4 regions of the Paenibacillus sp. M2 genome follow, and region 2 is predicted to be linked to each of the others. Evidence: predicted binding sites of a transcription regulator. Region 2 holds the regulator's gene; each other region holds the start of a gene.
What was found. The regulator Rex, encoded in region 2, represses fermentation and respiration genes when NADH is low (regulators of the CRP and FNR family bind a similar motif). The targets are predictions, from matches to a motif close to TTGTGAAATATTTCACAA.

Region 1 (4,203 bases), 1.1 Mb from region 2:
CAGCGCTGAGCCATAATAATAGGCCGTGTCCGGGAAAAATCCAACGATGCCAATATAGAAAAAGACAAAGAATACATTGGTGATCTCCCAGACAGGTGATAGATAACGGGAGATCAGACGATTAATCAGATGATCCTGCTTTGTCAGGCGTGCATAAAAGGCAAAGAAACCTGCTCCAAAATCAATGGAAGCTACAATAAGATAGCCGTACAAGAACAGCCAGAGTACCGAAATACCAATTAATTCATAACTCATCAGGCCTGATCCCCTTTCTTGGCTGATTGATCATGCTTCTCCTTCAACCATTTCTCCATCTCGAGTTCAGCAGGATTGTTATTGAACAACCGTCTCAGTACGACGACACACATAACGCCTAGCAGGATGTAGAGAAGCAAGAAGACGAAAAATAAAATTCTCACACTTGGTGAAGAAGTAGCGGCCTCTTCTACCCGCATATAACCTCGGATGATCCATGGTTGCCGCCCGATCTCTGCATAAAACCAACCCATCTCAACGGCCAGAAAAGCAAGCGGTGCACTCAGTGCAACCATACGAAGCATCCACTTGTTAAACTGATTACGTTTCTTCCAGAATACAAACAGGAAGTACAGACTTGATATAGCAAGCAGAGCGAATCCAATACCAGCCATTAGATCAAACAAATAATGCACAAGTAAGGGCGGGTGTTCATCTGGTGGAAATTCGTTCAGCCCGGTTACCTCGGCGTTAAAGTCTCCAAAGGCAAGGAAACTGAGCAGTTTCGGCAAATGAAGAGCGCCTATAATTTCATGTTCTGCATTCAGCCATCCCAAAAAAATCAAATCCGCGCCGCTTTCCGTCTCGAAATGCCACTCGGCAGCTGCGAGCTTCTCCGGCTGATGCTCAGCCAAAAACTTGGCAGACACATCTCCAGCTAAAGAATTTAACAAACTGAATACCAGCACAACGGCCATCATGAGATTCAAGCCTTTTTTGTGGTAGGCCGACACTCCTTTTCTCAGCATCGCAAAGGCTGCTATTCCTGCTAACAGAGCAGCTCCTGTCAGATAAGCCGAGCTTAATACATGGAACACTTTGGAGAACGTCGCTGTATTCAGCATCGCTTGCACGGGGTTCACTGCCATGAATTGACCTGCTTCCATGACAAAACCTTCAGGCTGGTTCATGAATCCGTTCACTGTTGTAATAAAAACAGCAGACATGCCTGCCCCGGCGACAATCGGAATAGTCAGCAACCAGTGGATATACGGATTTTTGAACCGATCCCACGTGTACAGATAAATGCCCAGGAATATTGCTTCAAAAAAGAATGCAAATACTTCCATAAATAGTGGCAGTGCAATGACATTCCCGGCAAGTTTCATAAAATTCGGCCATACCAAGGCCAACTGTAGTGAGATCGCTGTGCCTGTCACGACACCAACCGCGACAGAAATGACAAACCCTCTGGACCACCTCTTTGCCATAAGTATGTAATGGTGATCCTTCTTCCGAATGCCGATGAACTCTGCAATAGCAATCATCAAAGGTACGCCGACACCTAGCGTTGCAAAAATCACGTGGAACCCGAGCGTCAAACCAGTCACTAGCCTGCTCCATAACACCGTATCAATAGCCATTCTTTGTGTTGCCTCCTTTCAAACTCTGTTCAATTTAGAAACATTCAATATCAGCTTTGGCCAAGCTCAATGCAGAGTTGCGAAAAATTTCACAAAGTTAGGTATGACGATATCTTGCCACACCTATAATGCGTTTACTCCTGTAGGCCCCCGATAATAACAAGCATTGGATGCCTATTAAAATCTGATATTAATGCACTTAAAGTACTAACCAAGCCTATTAATCAAAATTATTATATCTTTATTTTTACCTAATTCAATCAAAGACACGTGTTCTACCCTAAACGTTCAAGAAAGGATCAACTCTTTCTGACAACTTGGTGAAAATCAAAAAATACACCCAATGGAGCTATTGATTCATTGGGTGTAAACGTGTTATTGCACGGCAGATTCTCTATTTTACTTGCTTACTTGCTCCGGACTCACTAAACCTGCCTCGCGACGTACGCTCATGATGATCAGTGATGCAGCTAATACCGTAAGGATGATTCCAAGCTTCTGAAATCCTGTCACATTGAATGTATCCCCCATAACAATTCCAATCAATAACGACGATAAAATGGTCCCCAGGTAGCGTGATGTATTAAAAATACCCGATGCCACTCCGATCATTTCTTTCGGTGTGCTTTTAAACAGTGCTGCTTGCATGCCGACCGCGTTTAGGCCATTACTTATTCCAAATAAAGCTAAAGCAACAATGATTATGAAGATTGGAGAAGTTTCATTCATAACAACGATCAATATAGATCCAAATGTCATTAAAGAAGCGGATACGATCAGAGCTGGCCGTGATCCTGATCTGTCAATCCAGCGCCCTGCGATCGGAGCAATAATGACTGAACATAACCCCAAAGCTAGCATGCTCATTCCTGTATGAACTTCGTTGAGATGACGTACCTGCTTCAAATACGTAGGAACTCCAAAAAAAAGTGCGTAAAACAGGATGTTCACCAGCATGTATTGCACATTCACCCAAGTCATCTCCGGATATGAGGCAAACGTTCGCAGAGGGATAAAAGGCGTGGCTGCTTTTAATTCATGTCGGAAGAACATGACGAGTGCGATTAACCCGATCCCCCCTGTCAGCAGATGCCATGTTGAAATATCTCCTGTGGAATTTACTGAAAGTAAACCGATGAGCAGAGTCACCAAAGCTACCGTAAACATCAGGATACCTGGTGCGTCAATTAACGCTAGCCATTGCCGAATGGACATGTGACCAGAGATAGACGGAGATTGCTCGTCCTTCGGGATTGTTTTCCAGGCGAACCAAAAGCTTGCCATGACAAACGGAATATTAACGAAGAATATGCTGTGCCAGTCCCACCAATGAATCAATACTCCACCAATAAAAGGTCCAATTGCAGCCGCTCCAGAAAGGAATATAGCCAAGGTGGACAAGGCGGAGGCTTGCTTTTCAGTCACGTTCATTCTGACAATCGCCATTCCGACGGCCACCATCATGCTTGTGCCAATTGATTGAACGATCCGGAATACGATGAGCCACGAAAAACTGGGAGACCACGGAGCTAACATGGACGATACAAAAACAATAACAAGACCCATGAGGAAGATCTTCCTGCGGCCAAACAAATCACTACACTTGCCCATGACGGGTTGAGCGACAGCACTGGCAATGTAAAATGATAAAATAATCCACGAAACGGCTGTAAAATTAAGTTGATACACTTGTTGTAGCCTGGAGATTGCCACCGAAATCATGGAGGAATTCAACGGATTCAACATAATTCCGAGTCCAACAGCTAACATCAATCCTTTATTTCGAACGTTCATTGGTGCACCTCTCTCTCTTCTGCTGTTATCTTACTTGAACTTATTCATTTATTCCAACGCATTATATGTTATGATTTGATGAACTAGAAGGAATGAAGGAATGGTGCAAATGGAGCTTCTTCAACTAAAATATTTCCTGACGGTGGCCCGATGCGAACATGTTACGGAAGCTGCGGGAAAGCTGCATGTCACGCAATCCTCCCTGAGCAAAACGATACAACGATTAGAGGACGACTTGGGAGTCCCTTTATTTGATCGAATCGGGAGAAAGCTGCGATTAAACGACTTTGGAAGAACATTTCTTCAGCGAACTGAAAAAGCCTTATTTGAATTGGAACAAGGAAAGCGGGAAATCGCTGACCTCTCCAACCCGAATCAGGGTACACTGCAATTGGCAGTGACTACGGCGAGCACATTGCCCGGCATACTGCGGGAATTCCGGAAAAACAAGCCGGATATTCAGTTCCATGTGCAAATGGTTTCGTTAGAAAACATGTCCAGACTCCTACATCGGGGCGAGGTGGACTTTTGTCTCTCCTCCCCTCCGATTCAAGGTGACGATATCGAATGTCAGATACTATATGACGACCCGATTGTAGTCGCTGTTCCTATGGGTCATCGATATGCAGACCGAAGCAGCATTCAATTAACTGAGCTTAAGGACGAGTGGTTTGTTGGGGTGAAGCAAGGTTATGGGGTTCGTGATATGGTGGATTCCGTATGTCAATCCGCTGGTTTCCTACCGAAGTATGTATATGAAGGGGATGAGCCTGCAAGATTAACAGCCCTT
Region 2 (4,203 bases):
GGTAACCATCTTTTCAATCGGATTCTGCACGGCCACCTGACGATATACAAACCAACCTCCAAACAACACAACGGCTGAAATGACGGCAGTTAAAGCAATAGGCAATACTTTTAGCTTCAAGTGAATTACCCCTCCCAGATTTTGGCCCAACCTACTGGCTTATTGGTATATACGAATATGTGCACATTGACTCCTTCGATAATTTCGACAGGATTATTTGTTTTGAATGTAACTTTGAGTACATAACTGAGTATATCACATCGTATATACATTTTCGAAGGCGAAAATATGAATAAATTATTAATTTTAACTATTTAAATCATTTTCATAACTCACTAAAAATAGATTTTTGTAACTAGATATAGACAAATTGAATCGTTATGATCTATATCTACCCTTGATTGAAGCAGCTAAAGGTATTATGAAATTGATTTATTTAAATCAAAAATATTTACAGGCAACACAAAGAACCGGTTCAGTCGGATATCCGTCTGCCGGTTCTTTCATTTCTCTAATTCTCTAGTTATGTCACTCTATTTGTACTAGCTGTTCGGTAGTGTGTAGACCAGGTCCACCTGTTCTCCATTGCTAAAACGATAAAAGCGATAGTGGTTATGCGTACCGTCTTTATAATACACTTGCCACACATATATTCCATTCACAACTCCGGGCATGATTCGTTTAATCTCGCCGGCAGGAACTTCAGAACTGAAGCGATTGCGGATCTGCGCTTCGGACATGCCATTCTGCAGCAGCTCACTGTGTACAGCGTTTGCACCCTTAGCCGGTTGATTGTTTGCATCGAATTTAACCCAGACCATAACATCCTGGTTATCCTTATTTTTGCCGATCAGGGTCCAGTAGATGTTGTCAGAGCCTTCTTTGTCTCCCCAGATGTACTTGCGCAATTCATCATAGGATGTAATGCCCAGTTGCTTCTGTGCTGCCTGTATAGCGAGAGCTTCTTCCTTACGCTGGTCCTGCGTGACATAGACGTAATAACGCTGAAGTCCAAACAGAATCAGAACCAGTGCAAGCAGCGAAATCCATATCCACTTCTTTTTTTTCTTCAAAAGCCGAACTTCCTTTCCCTATGATGCTCTGTCCTGCAATTAACGAGCAAGCAGACCATCAAATGCCAATTGAGACTCACGCAAAATGCGTTCTTCATCCAGCGTCAGACATTCGCCGTGTTTGACCACTTGTTTTCCATCCACCCATACGTGCTCAACATCTTTGGCAGAAGCCGAGTAGATTGTATGTGAGATCAGGTCTGTATGTGGATAGAAATGTGCCTGTTCAATGTCAAGAGCGATAAAATCAGCCTTCATGCCGACCTCAAGTGCTCCGGTATTGTTCATGAAAATGGACTTGGCACCGTATGACGTTCCGAGGAGTAACGCTTCGCCTGCTGGCACAGCCGTCGGGTCACCAGATACACCTTTGTGGATCAATGCAGCCAGTCTCATTTCCTCGAACATATCCAGGTTGTTGTTGCTTGCCGGTCCGTCTGTTCCGAGTGAAACGGTAACTCCTGCTTTCAGTAATGCTGGTACCCGCGCAACACCGGAAGCAAGTTTCAGGTTACTTCCCGGGTTATGGGATACAGCCACATCATGACGGGCCAGAATCTCAATCTCTTCGTCATTCAGATGCACCGCATGTGCAACCAGGGATGGACGTGAGAAAAAGCCCAGTTTCTCCAGATGTGCCACAGGACGCAGTCCATAATCAGCCACGTTCTGCTCCACTTCACGAAGCGTTTCAGACATATGTGTATGGAGAGGAAGGTTCAGGTCGTTCGCGACCTGCACAAGCTTCTCTATGTAGTCAGGAGGGCATGTATATGGGGCGTGTGGCGAGATTACAGTTGTAATGCGACCATCTGCCTGTCCATTCCACTCACGTGCAAACGCTGCCGACTCCTCCAGTTTCCGCAGTTGCTCTTCTTCCGAGCACAGCCCGATTACACCACGTGCCAGTGCTGCTCTAACACCGGATTGCTCCACAACTTTGGCAACTTGATCCATGTGATCGTACATGTCCAGGAAAGCTGTAGTTCCGCCTTTCAACATTTCAAGCACCGATAGCGAAGTTCCCCAATATACGTCTTGTGAAGTCATTTTCGCTTCCATCGGCCACATTTTTTCCTGCAACCATACTTGCAACGCAAGATCATCTCCGTGCCCTCTGAGCAACGACATTGCTGCATGACCATGCGTATTGATCAGACCCGGCAGGAAGAACAGTCCTTTTCCATCCACTTTGGTACAATTTTTGTCTCCATCCGGCAATGTCTCACCAATATGCACAATCTTGTCATCCTCGACAACCATGTATCCTTGAACCACGTTCCATGTTGTGCCGCCTTCATTAACGGCAAATTTGCCGTTGTGAATTACCCATCTATTTGTTGTCATCTTCCTCGTCGTCCTTTCCAGTCTCCAAGTAATAGGCCAAACTAAGCAGATCCGTTGTAAAGTCAGCATGGTGAATGCGGATATGCGGCGGTGTTTTTAGAATGGTTGGTGCAAAATTAAGAATCGCTTCGATTCCGGATTCAATAAGCTGATCGGCTACATTTTGGGCTTCCGTATCCGGAACCGTGATAATTCCGATGCGGATGTTTTCTGTTTTAACCGCTTCCGTCAATTCATTCATTGGTTTTACCGTCAAACTGTTAATCTGACTACCAATCTTCGGTCCATATGCATCAAATACAGCAACAATCTTCATGTTGTCTTTCAGATATGTGTTGTAGTTGGACAAGGCTTGACCGAGATTACCCGCTCCTACCAGAGCTACATTAATTTGCTGATCGATTTTGAGAATGTGACGAATTTTCTCGATCAAATAGGATACATCATACCCGATCCCTTTACGACCAAAATCACCGAAGTAAGCCAGGTCTTTACGAATTTGGGCCGGATTCAGATCCAGCCTCTGTCCAAGCTCTTGAGAAGAAACAGTAGCCACCTCACGCTGATGCAACTCGTTCAAATAACGCAAGTATACAGGCAGACGTCGTACCACCGCTTCCGAAATTTTATCCGATTTCATTCTTGCTCCCCCTTACCAAGGCCACGATAAAATAATAGATGAAAAGATGAGCATTCTGTATAAACTCAAAGATAAACATGACATTTTATACAGAATGCTCCTTGTAATTTAGGTTATAAGTTCTTACGTGCAACTGCTTTAATCGGATACGGAAATATCTAATAAAGTTTAACGCCAAACGATAGTCTCATGCAATGATATAACGAACAAAACAACCATTATTCTTGTTCATTAACAGGTTTTTCCAACCACTCGGTAATTCGTGGAACCATTTGCTCCGTGAGCATATGCTCCATTTTGGGACCAGGTAATGAATATAAAAAGAATTTACCATAGTACGCTTCAATCACCCGTGTATCATAAACAATGACAATTCCTCTGTCCTTCGCTGTACGCACCAACCGGCCAAATCCCTGCTTGAAACGAATGACCGCTTGCGGCACGGACAGTTTCATGAACGGATTTTTCTTCTGTTCCTGAAGCAACTCACTCTTGGCTTCCACCAACGGATGATTCGGTGGCTGGAAAGGCAGTCGCACAATAGCGAGACAGGTTAGCGCCTCTCCCGGGATATCTACACCCTCCCAGAAGCTGCTTGTACCCAGAAGTACCGTAGCTTTGGCATCTTGGAACCTGCGAGTCAGCTTAGAGCGGCTTCCACTGTCAACGCCTTGCCCAAGCAACGAGATGTCGTTACCAGATAGCGCCTCCTTCAGCGGATCATAGACCTGTCGCAACATCTTGTATGAAGTAAACAGAACCATCATGCGTCCACGCGTGGCAATTGCCGTCTCTGCAAGTGATTGCACCAGCATATTGACAAAGTGCGCATCACCCACACTGCCCTTCACACTCGGGAAATCACGCGGAATCACCAGAAGTGCCTGATCGCGATAGTTGAAAGGTGATGGCAGCATCGACGTTAACAACCGATTATTCTCGGAAGCTTCCTGCAAGCCAAGCTGTTCAATCATGAACTGGAATGACTTATCTACCGAAAGCGTAGCCGATGTAAGCACAACACTTTTCTTTTTATCAAAAAATAAATCCTTAAGTTGTGCACTGACATCTACAGGTACAGCATACAGCTGGAGAGATTTGCTGCGGAATTGACCGCTGGCTTCCATCCAGTACACCGTTTTG
Region 3 (4,203 bases), 2.9 Mb from region 2:
ACTGTTGGTGGACTCCATCTCACTAACAATCGCTCGTGCCACGATATCGCGTGGGGCCAGTTCAAGCTGGGCATGATAACGATCCATGAAGCGCTCGCCCTTGACATTGCGCAAATATGCCCCTTCACCGCGTACGGCTTCTGACACAAGGAAACGTGGGGCTCCCGGGTAACATAGGGAGGTGGGGTGGAATTGGATAAATTCCATGTCACGAACAATAGCCCCAGCCCGATAGGCCATGGCTACACCATCTGCAGTAGCTACATCCGGATTCGTCGTGTATCGGTACAGTTGTCCTGCTCCACCAGAGCAAAGAACAGTTGCCTGTGCCTTAACGAACACTTGGGATCCGTCATCCTTCAGAACCAGAGCGCCAATGCATTCCCCTCGATCTCGATCTGTAATCAGGTCAACAACAAAATGCTCATCCCATACTTCAATCCCGGGATGTTCATTCACTTCAACAGCAAGCGCACGTACAATCTCATATCCTGTTGCATCTCCGTTGGCATGCAAAATACGGCGGTGGCTATGCGCACCTTCCTGCGTCAACGCCAACTCGCCGTTCTCCAGATCAAATAAAGTACCCAAACGAATCAGTTCCTTCACTCCGTCCGGACCCTCATTCACCAATACCTCTACCGCTTCGGAGCGGCATAAGCCCGCTCCTGCTACAAGTGTGTCCTGCAAGTGGTAAGCAGGTGAATCATCCTCAGCAATAACCGCAGCGATGCCTCCCTGCGCATATCTGGTGTTACTTTCAAGTAAAGACTTCTTCGTGATCATTAATACACGTTGTTGTTCACTTGCCTTAATGGCGGTAAACAAACCAGCAATCCCTGAGCCTATAACCAGTACATCCGTCTCTACCATGGGTAGCGCAGACAGATCAAAATCAACTAAATATTGCGGTATCATGTTATTCACCTGTCTTGGAGCAAGAGTAGCGCATCCTACTTTACCAACAACATGCGCTCTAGTGATTCTCTGGCTTTGTCGGCAACGGCCGGTGGCACGTAGATTTGCGGCTTCATCGTTTCCAGGCATTTCACCAGTTTCTTCAAGTTGTTCACCTTCATGTTGGGGCATACGAGGAACTTGGTAGCAAAGTGGAACTGTTTATCCGGACTATCCAGACGAAGCTGATATCCTGTACCATCTTCGGTACCTACGATAAATTCCTTCGCTGATGAATTTTTGCAATACTCCAGAATAGCTGTTGTGCTGCCTACAAAATCACCCATTTCTACAACCTCAGGGCGACACTCTGGATGGACAACAAACTCTGCATTTGGATGCTTGGCTCTCATCTCCACCACATCTTTGACTGTGAGCATATCGTGAGTGTTGCAGTAACCTTCCCAGATAATCATTTTCTTGTCTGTATGCTGCTGCACATAATGTCCCAGGTTTTTATCCGGTACCCAGATAATTTCGTCGGAATCCACCGATTGAATAACCCGGACTGCATTCGCCGATGTACAACAGATGTCAGTCTCTGCTTTGATTTCAGCCGAGGAATTGATATACGTAACTACCTTGGCATTAGGATGTTGTGCTTTCAATTTGCGTAGTCCATCCACATTCACCATATCTGCCATTGGGCAGCCCGCACGTTCGTCCGGGATAATAACTGTTTTATTTGGCGCCAGAATTTTAGCGCTTTCACCCATAAAATGAACACCACAGAAAACGATCACATCCGCATCTGTCTGTGCTGCCTTCTGGGCTAACAGAAATGAATCTCCACGGAAGTCGGCAACCTCCTGTACTTCGTCACGTTGATAATAATGGGCAAGAATAATGGCATTTCGTTCCTTCTTCAACACCATAAGCCGCTCACGCAGCTCGCGGTTCATCTCAGCCTTGCGCTCTAAAGCCAGAGCTTCCACCTGTGATCCTCTCCTTTATCGGGACAGCGTCATGCGCTGTTTCGTGGGCTAACCTAGTCGTTATCTTCGCTTGAGAAACGAATCACAAGCGGTTTAACAACTAATTTACACAACGTTCACGACTCTGTCAATAAATGAAAAAGGCCCGGAACAGCGCTGTAACCACCTGTTTACTAACTGGTTCGCCATCTAACTCCCGTTTATCTTTATCTATCCTCTTTTAAAATAATGGATAAAAAAAGAGAGCCTCGAGGGCTCTCTTGATTTCACCTGCTATCATAGCCAGATGTATTGTGCATTAAGACGTTGGCTTAGTTCCGCCATCATCCGGGTTATTGTTATTACCCTTTTCCAGATTCGGAGCTTCGTTTGGAATATCTCCGGCTGGTGGCTCAGGCGTTTCATCTTTACCCTGAATACGAACGCGCACATCACCGATGGTGTCGATGATTGGCTCTCCGCCTTCAGTTGGTGTGCCTTCACCATCATTGTCATTCTCTGCTTTTGGAGTCAAAGAACCTGTTTCGATCAATTGCTTGATCTGATCCATTTCCAAAGTCTCAACCTCAAGCAAAGTTTGAGCGATCAGGTGCATCTCTTTTGAATGTTTAACAAGCAAGTCCTTACACTTCTCATAACAGTCATTGATAAAGCGTTGCATTTCCTGATCAATCTCGTAAGCAATGGAATCCGAGTAATTCTGTTCATGACCGATATCCCGACCAAGGAATACCTGTCCTTGTGAACTTCCGAATTGCATAGGTCCCAATTTCTCACTCATACCGTATTCCATAACCATGCTGCGAACAATACCTGTCGCTTGCTGGAAGTCACTGTATGCACCAGTACCAATTTCTCCGATGAACAATTCTTCAGCTACACGACCCCCGAGAAGTCCGGTTACTTTATCCAGCAATTCCTGCTTGGTAACCAGCATACGGTCTTCTTTTGGCAACATGATTACATATCCACCCGCACGTCCGCGCGGAATAATGGTCACTTTATGTACCATATCAGCATGTTCGAGGAAGTACCCTACAATGGTATGACCTGCTTCGTGATAAGCAACGATTCGTTTCTCGCGATCACTGATGACACGGCTTTTCTTCTCCGTACCAACGATGACACGGTCAATCGCTTCGTCAACTTCCTTCATGGAAATATCTTTACGGTTACGACGCGCTGCAAGTAATGCCGCTTCGTTCAAGAGATTCTCCAAATCCGCACCAGAGAAACCTGTTGTACGCTTCGCGATGATATCCATTTTCACATCTTTGGTCAGTGGTTTATTACGGGAATGTACTTTCAGGACAGCTTCACGACCTCTTACGTCAGGGCGGTCAACCGTAATTTGACGGTCAAAACGTCCAGGACGCAGCAAGGCAGGGTCCAAAATATCTGCACGGTTCGTTGCGGCTATGATGATAATACCTTCGTTAACTCCGAATCCGTCCATCTCAACGAGCAACTGGTTGAGTGTCTGTTCACGTTCATCGTGACCACCACCGAGACCAGCACCACGCTGACGTCCTACAGCATCAATCTCATCGATAAAGATGATACACGGGGCATTTTTCTTCGCATTTTCAAACAAATCACGTACACGTGATGCACCGACACCGACAAACATTTCCACGAAGTCGGAACCTGAAATAGTGAAGAATGGTACACCCGCTTCACCGGCTACGGCACGAGCGAGCAATGTTTTACCGGTACCTGGAGGGCCTACGAGCAACACGCCCTTAGGAATCCGTGCACCTACAGCTGCGAATTTACGAGGGTCTTTGAGGAAGTCTACAACCTCAACAAGTTCCTGTTTCTCTTCGTCAGCACCCGCAACATCTTCAAATGTAACCCGCTTCTTCTCTTCGTTGTAGAGACGAGCACGGCTTTTACCAAAGTTCATTACTTTACCGCCGCCGCCTTGAGCCTGATTAAACAGGAAGAAGAACAGCAGGAACATAATGATCAAAGGAATAAAGGAAGTCAGCAACGTCAACCAGATGCTGTCACCTTTCATTGGCTCCTGATGATATTGGAAATTGTTAGTTTCACTTGCAGCTACAAGCTCACTAATTGCCTCATCCGTAGGAGGAATATACGTTGAGAAATTTTCTGATTTGGCGCCATCAGGTGCCTTCTTGTATTGACCGGTCACGAGATACGTTTGACCGTTGAATTGAACCGTCAATTCAGAGACATTGTTGGCTTTGATCGCTGCACGCAACTGATCATATCTAGGATTATCGGTGGCTTCGCCGCCATTGCTGACGAACTGGACTATCCCCACCACAACTAAAAAAAGAATCAA
Region 4 (4,203 bases), 340 kb from region 2:
TCGTGAATCCGTTCCGGTTCGTTAAATCCGTTGCTGTCCAGTGTCGTATGCAATCCCCAGCGACGTTTCACTTCTTTGAAGATTTCAGCTACGAAGTGAGCCTGCAACGTCGGTTCTCCGCCAGATATCGTGAGCCCGCCTCCGGAACTACGATAGTAGGATAGATATGGCTCAATCTCAGCCAATACCTCCTCTAGCGTCATTTCTTTTCCACCATCCAGCGCCCATGTATCAGGGTTGTGGCAATACTGACATTTGAGTAGACATCCTTGCATAAAAAGCACAAAGCGGATGCCTGGGCCGTCAACCGTCCCGAAAGTTTCGAGTGAATGAATATGTCCGTTAACCATGCTGCCTCTTCCTTTCTGTATCCGCATCCGCTGTGCGTTTAATATGATTTGGAATGCCTAGCTCTAGCGGTCTTCTACTTGCAAATTAATTACATCGAGCCATGGAACGTACGGTTGATGACATCCAACTGTTGTTCACGAGTCAATTTAATGAAGTTAACGGCATATCCCGATACCCGTATAGTCAGTTGTGGATAGTTTTCCGGGTGATCCATCGCATCAATCAATTGCTGACGATCAAATACGTTAACGTTCAGGTGATGAGCGTTTTGACCGAAGTAACCATCCATCATCGCAGTCAGATTGGATTTACGTGTAGTCTCCTCTTTACCCAATGCTTTTGGCACGATGGAGAAGGTATTGGAAATTCCGTCAAGACTGTGTTCATAAGGTAATTTGGCTACAGAGCCAAGGGATGCCAGTGCACCTTTTTTGTCACGACCATGCATTGGGTTCGCACCTGGAGCAAATGGTTCACCTGCTTTACGACCATCCGGTGTAGTCCCTGTTTTCTTACCATATACCACGTTGGAAGTGATCGTCAGAACGGATTGTGTTGGAACTGCGTTACGGTAAGCTTTGTGCTTGCGAATCATGCCCATGAAGTTCTCGACCAGTTCAACAGCAATGCTGTCTACGCTGTCTTCATTGTTACCGTAACAAGGGAAGTCTCCTTCGATTTCAAAATCAACGGCGATGCCTTGTTCGTTACGAATTGGTTTTACTTTGGCATATTTGATTGCACTCAGTGAATCTGCTGTAACCGAGAGACCGGCGATACCACAAGCCATTGTACGTACAATGTCACGGTCATGTAATGCCATTTCGATACGCTCATAGCTGTATTTATCGTGCATGTAGTGAATGACGTTGAGGGTGTTCATATACAGTTTCGCCAGCCACTCCATCATTGGTTTGAAGCGTTTCATAACCTCATTGTAATCCAGCACTTCGCTAGTGATGGCAGGATACTCAGGTCCAACTTGTGCTCCGGATTTCTCGTCACGACCACCGTTGATCGCATACAGGAGAGCTTTTGCCAAGTTGGCACGAGCGCCGAAGAATTGCATTTGTTTCCCGATCTTCATAGCCGATACACAGCATGCAATACCGTAATCGTCACCATAGATTGGACGCATCAGATCATCATTTTCATACTGAATTGAACTTGTTTCGATGGATACTTTACTGCAATAATCTTTGAAAGCTTCTGGAAGTTTCGTGGACCAAAGTACAGTCAAGTTCGGTTCTGGTGCAGGACCCAAGTTGTGCAGTGTATGCAGGAAACGGAAGCTGTTTTTGGTTACGCGTGTTTCACCATTCACTGACATACCACCGATGGACTCAGTCACCCATGTTGGATCTCCACTGAACAGTTCGTTGTAATCCGGTGTACGCAGGAATTTGACAATCCGCAGTTTCATTACAAAATGGTCAACCAATTCCTGAGCCTGTTCTTCGGACAAAATGCCCTCTTGCAGGTCACGTTCAATGTAGATATCCAGGAAAGAAGATACACGTCCCAGTGACATCGCAGCACCGTTCTGTTCTTTGATCGCAGCGAGATAACCGAAGTACAACCATTGGAACGCTTCTTTTGCTGTTGTCGCTGGTAAGGAAATATCGAACCCGTGCATATCGCCCAATTGTTTCAATTCTTGCAATGCACGAATCTGTTCAGACAATTCTTCCCGCAGACGAATGACATCTTCATCAATGACATCAACTTCGAGTGCGTTCAATTCGCCTTTTTTGTTACGAATCAGGAAGTCTACCCCGTACAAAGCTACACGACGATAGTCACCGATGATCCGGCCACGGCCGTAAGCATCTGGCAGACCTGTGATAATCCCTGCTTTTCGCGCTGCACGCATATCGGAAGTATAAGCATCGAATACACCTTGGTTATGTGTTTTGCGAATGTTCGTAAATATATCAATGACGCCTTGAGGCAATTCGAAGCCGTATGCTTCACATGCATCAATCATCATCCGGATTCCGCCTGTTGGTTGAATGGAACGTTTGAACGGAGCATCGGTCTGAACGCCGACGATCTGCTCTTTGGATTGATCCAGATAACCTGGTTGGTGAGAAACAATAGTCGCTGGTGTGTTCACATCAACGTCAAGGACACCGCCGTTATCCCGTTCTTTTTTGGTCAGATCAGATACGATCTCCCACAATTCTTTGGTATTCTGGGTTGCATCTGCGAGAAATGCATCATCACCGTAATACGGAGACAAGTTGTGTGCCAGAAAATCATTCACGTCTACGGATTTGGTCCATGTTCCTTTGGTAAAGTTTCTCCAGCCTGTTTGTTGTTTGACATCTTTTTCAATCACCGACATCGTAATCCCTCCACTAATTTGGATTTCTGGACACATAACATCTTGCTTCATTCGTATCATTGTGTGCCCAGAGCCGCGATTAATGTGAATTGTTTCACATAAACCGGAACATGTTCTCTCTACTTGGGAACCGGAACCGCGGAATGAATGTTTTTCTTACATTTTCAGTATACGACTTGGGGCTTTCATCATCTGTGATTTTTGTCACAAAGTCAGTGAACTAACTCACTCCACCTGCGCTGTGTCCCAATGAACCCTGTAAATTCACACTTAGCCACTGCGCGGGCAGAACAACTTCCGATCGCTGTTATCCCCGGATTTTTTCGATTTTATTTTTCAAAGGGGAAAATCCGGGGATAAAGGCGAACGCTCCGCATCTTCAGTTTTTTCTGCCCTCTCCGTTATTGTGTGAACATCTGGATCAAACAACCTCATCACGGATTCCGTGTAACCTCTTTAGGACCATTGCTCCCTTAAACTCGGAGCAAACAAGGACTTTGATCATTTCCTGAAAAACAGGTGCTTCGCTCTTCTGTTTTTCTGCCCTCTCCGTTATTGTGTGAACATCTGGCTCAAACAGCCACCTCACGGATTCCATGCCACCTCTTTAGAACCCTTTGCTCCTCTATGCTCGGAGCAAACAAGGACTTTGATCATTTCCTGAAAAACAGGTGCTTCGCTCTTCTGTTTTTCTGCCCTCTCCGTTATTGTGTGAACATCTGGCTCAAACAGCCACCTCACGGATTCCATGCCACCTCTTTAGAACCCTTTGCTCCTCTATGCTCGGAGCAAACAAGGACTTAGGATCATTTCCTGAAAAACAGGTGCTCGCTCTTCTGTTTTTCTGCCCTCTCCGTTATTGTGCGAACATCTGACTCAAACAGCGACGTCACGGATTCCATGCCACCTCTTTAGAACCCTTTGCTCCTCTATGCTCGGAGCAAACAAGGATTTAGGACCATTTCCTGAAAAACAGATGCTCGCTCTTCTGTTTTTCTGCCCTCTCGTTATTGTGCGAACATCTGACTCAAACAGCCACGTCACGGATTCCATGCCATCTCTTTAGAGCCCTTTGCTCCTCTATGCTCGGAGCAAACTAAATCTTAGAATAAATTCTGAAAAACAGGTGCTTTGCTCTCCTATTTTTCTGCCCTCTCGTTATTGTGTGTAAGACGGCAATCGGGGCTCCCCTCTCGGGGAACCCTGATCTTCTTGCCGTAAGTCACGCTTCGTTCTAGATTTGTTATTCAAACTTTCCGTAGAAAGCGTTGCGGTATACATCAGCCAGTTCAGTTACCAACGGCAACTTCGGATTGGCAGTTGTACATTGGTCTTCGAAGGCACGGTCAGCCAGATAATCTACATGTGCTTCAAAGTCTTTGGCATCAAATCCGATTTCCTGGAACGATTCTTCAATGCCCAATGTTTTGTTCAGTTTGCGAATGGCATTGATAAGACTGGTTACGCCTTCTTCTGTTGTACGTGCAGGCAATCCCAGAATCCGG

Region 1: a site for Rex is predicted at 1,697-1,714, ahead of ACETMN_RS15660 (cytochrome ubiquinol oxidase subunit I). Genes of this name have one in related genera too.
Region 3: a site for Rex is predicted at 1,963-1,980, ahead of nadA (quinolinate synthase NadA). Genes of this name have one in related genera too.
Region 4: a site for Rex is predicted at 2,781-2,798, ahead of pflB (formate C-acetyltransferase). Genes of this name have one in related genera too.

Annotation. Positions count from the first base shown of each region.
Region 1 covers NZ_CP169648.1:3,434,747-3,438,949, reverse strand. The annotation lists gene ACETMN_RS15665 (cytochrome d ubiquinol oxidase subunit II) at 1-255, opposite strand, end outside; gene ACETMN_RS15660 (cytochrome ubiquinol oxidase subunit I) at 255-1,619, opposite strand; gene ACETMN_RS15655 (MFS transporter) at 2,019-3,413, opposite strand; gene ACETMN_RS15650 (LysR family transcriptional regulator) at 3,523-4,203, shown strand, end outside.
Region 2 covers NZ_CP169648.1:4,521,816-4,526,018, forward strand. The annotation lists gene ACETMN_RS20460 (hypothetical protein) at 1-120, opposite strand, end outside; gene ACETMN_RS20465 (DUF5590 domain-containing protein) at 543-1,073, opposite strand; gene ACETMN_RS20470 (amidohydrolase) at 1,113-2,420, opposite strand; gene ACETMN_RS20475 (redox-sensing transcriptional repressor Rex) at 2,407-3,060, opposite strand; gene dinG (ATP-dependent DNA helicase DinG) at 3,279-4,203, opposite strand, start outside.
Region 3 covers NZ_CP169648.1:63,901-68,103, reverse strand. The annotation lists gene nadB (L-aspartate oxidase) at 1-918, opposite strand, end outside; gene nadA (quinolinate synthase NadA) at 954-1,892, opposite strand; gene ftsH (ATP-dependent zinc metalloprotease FtsH) at 2,191-4,203, opposite strand, start outside.
Region 4 covers NZ_CP169648.1:4,860,684-4,864,886, forward strand. The annotation lists gene pflA (pyruvate formate-lyase-activating protein) at 1-350, opposite strand, end outside; gene pflB (formate C-acetyltransferase) at 440-2,698, opposite strand; gene ACETMN_RS22550 (hypothetical protein) at 3,120-3,296, opposite strand; gene adhE (bifunctional acetaldehyde-CoA/alcohol dehydrogenase) at 3,942-4,203, opposite strand, start outside.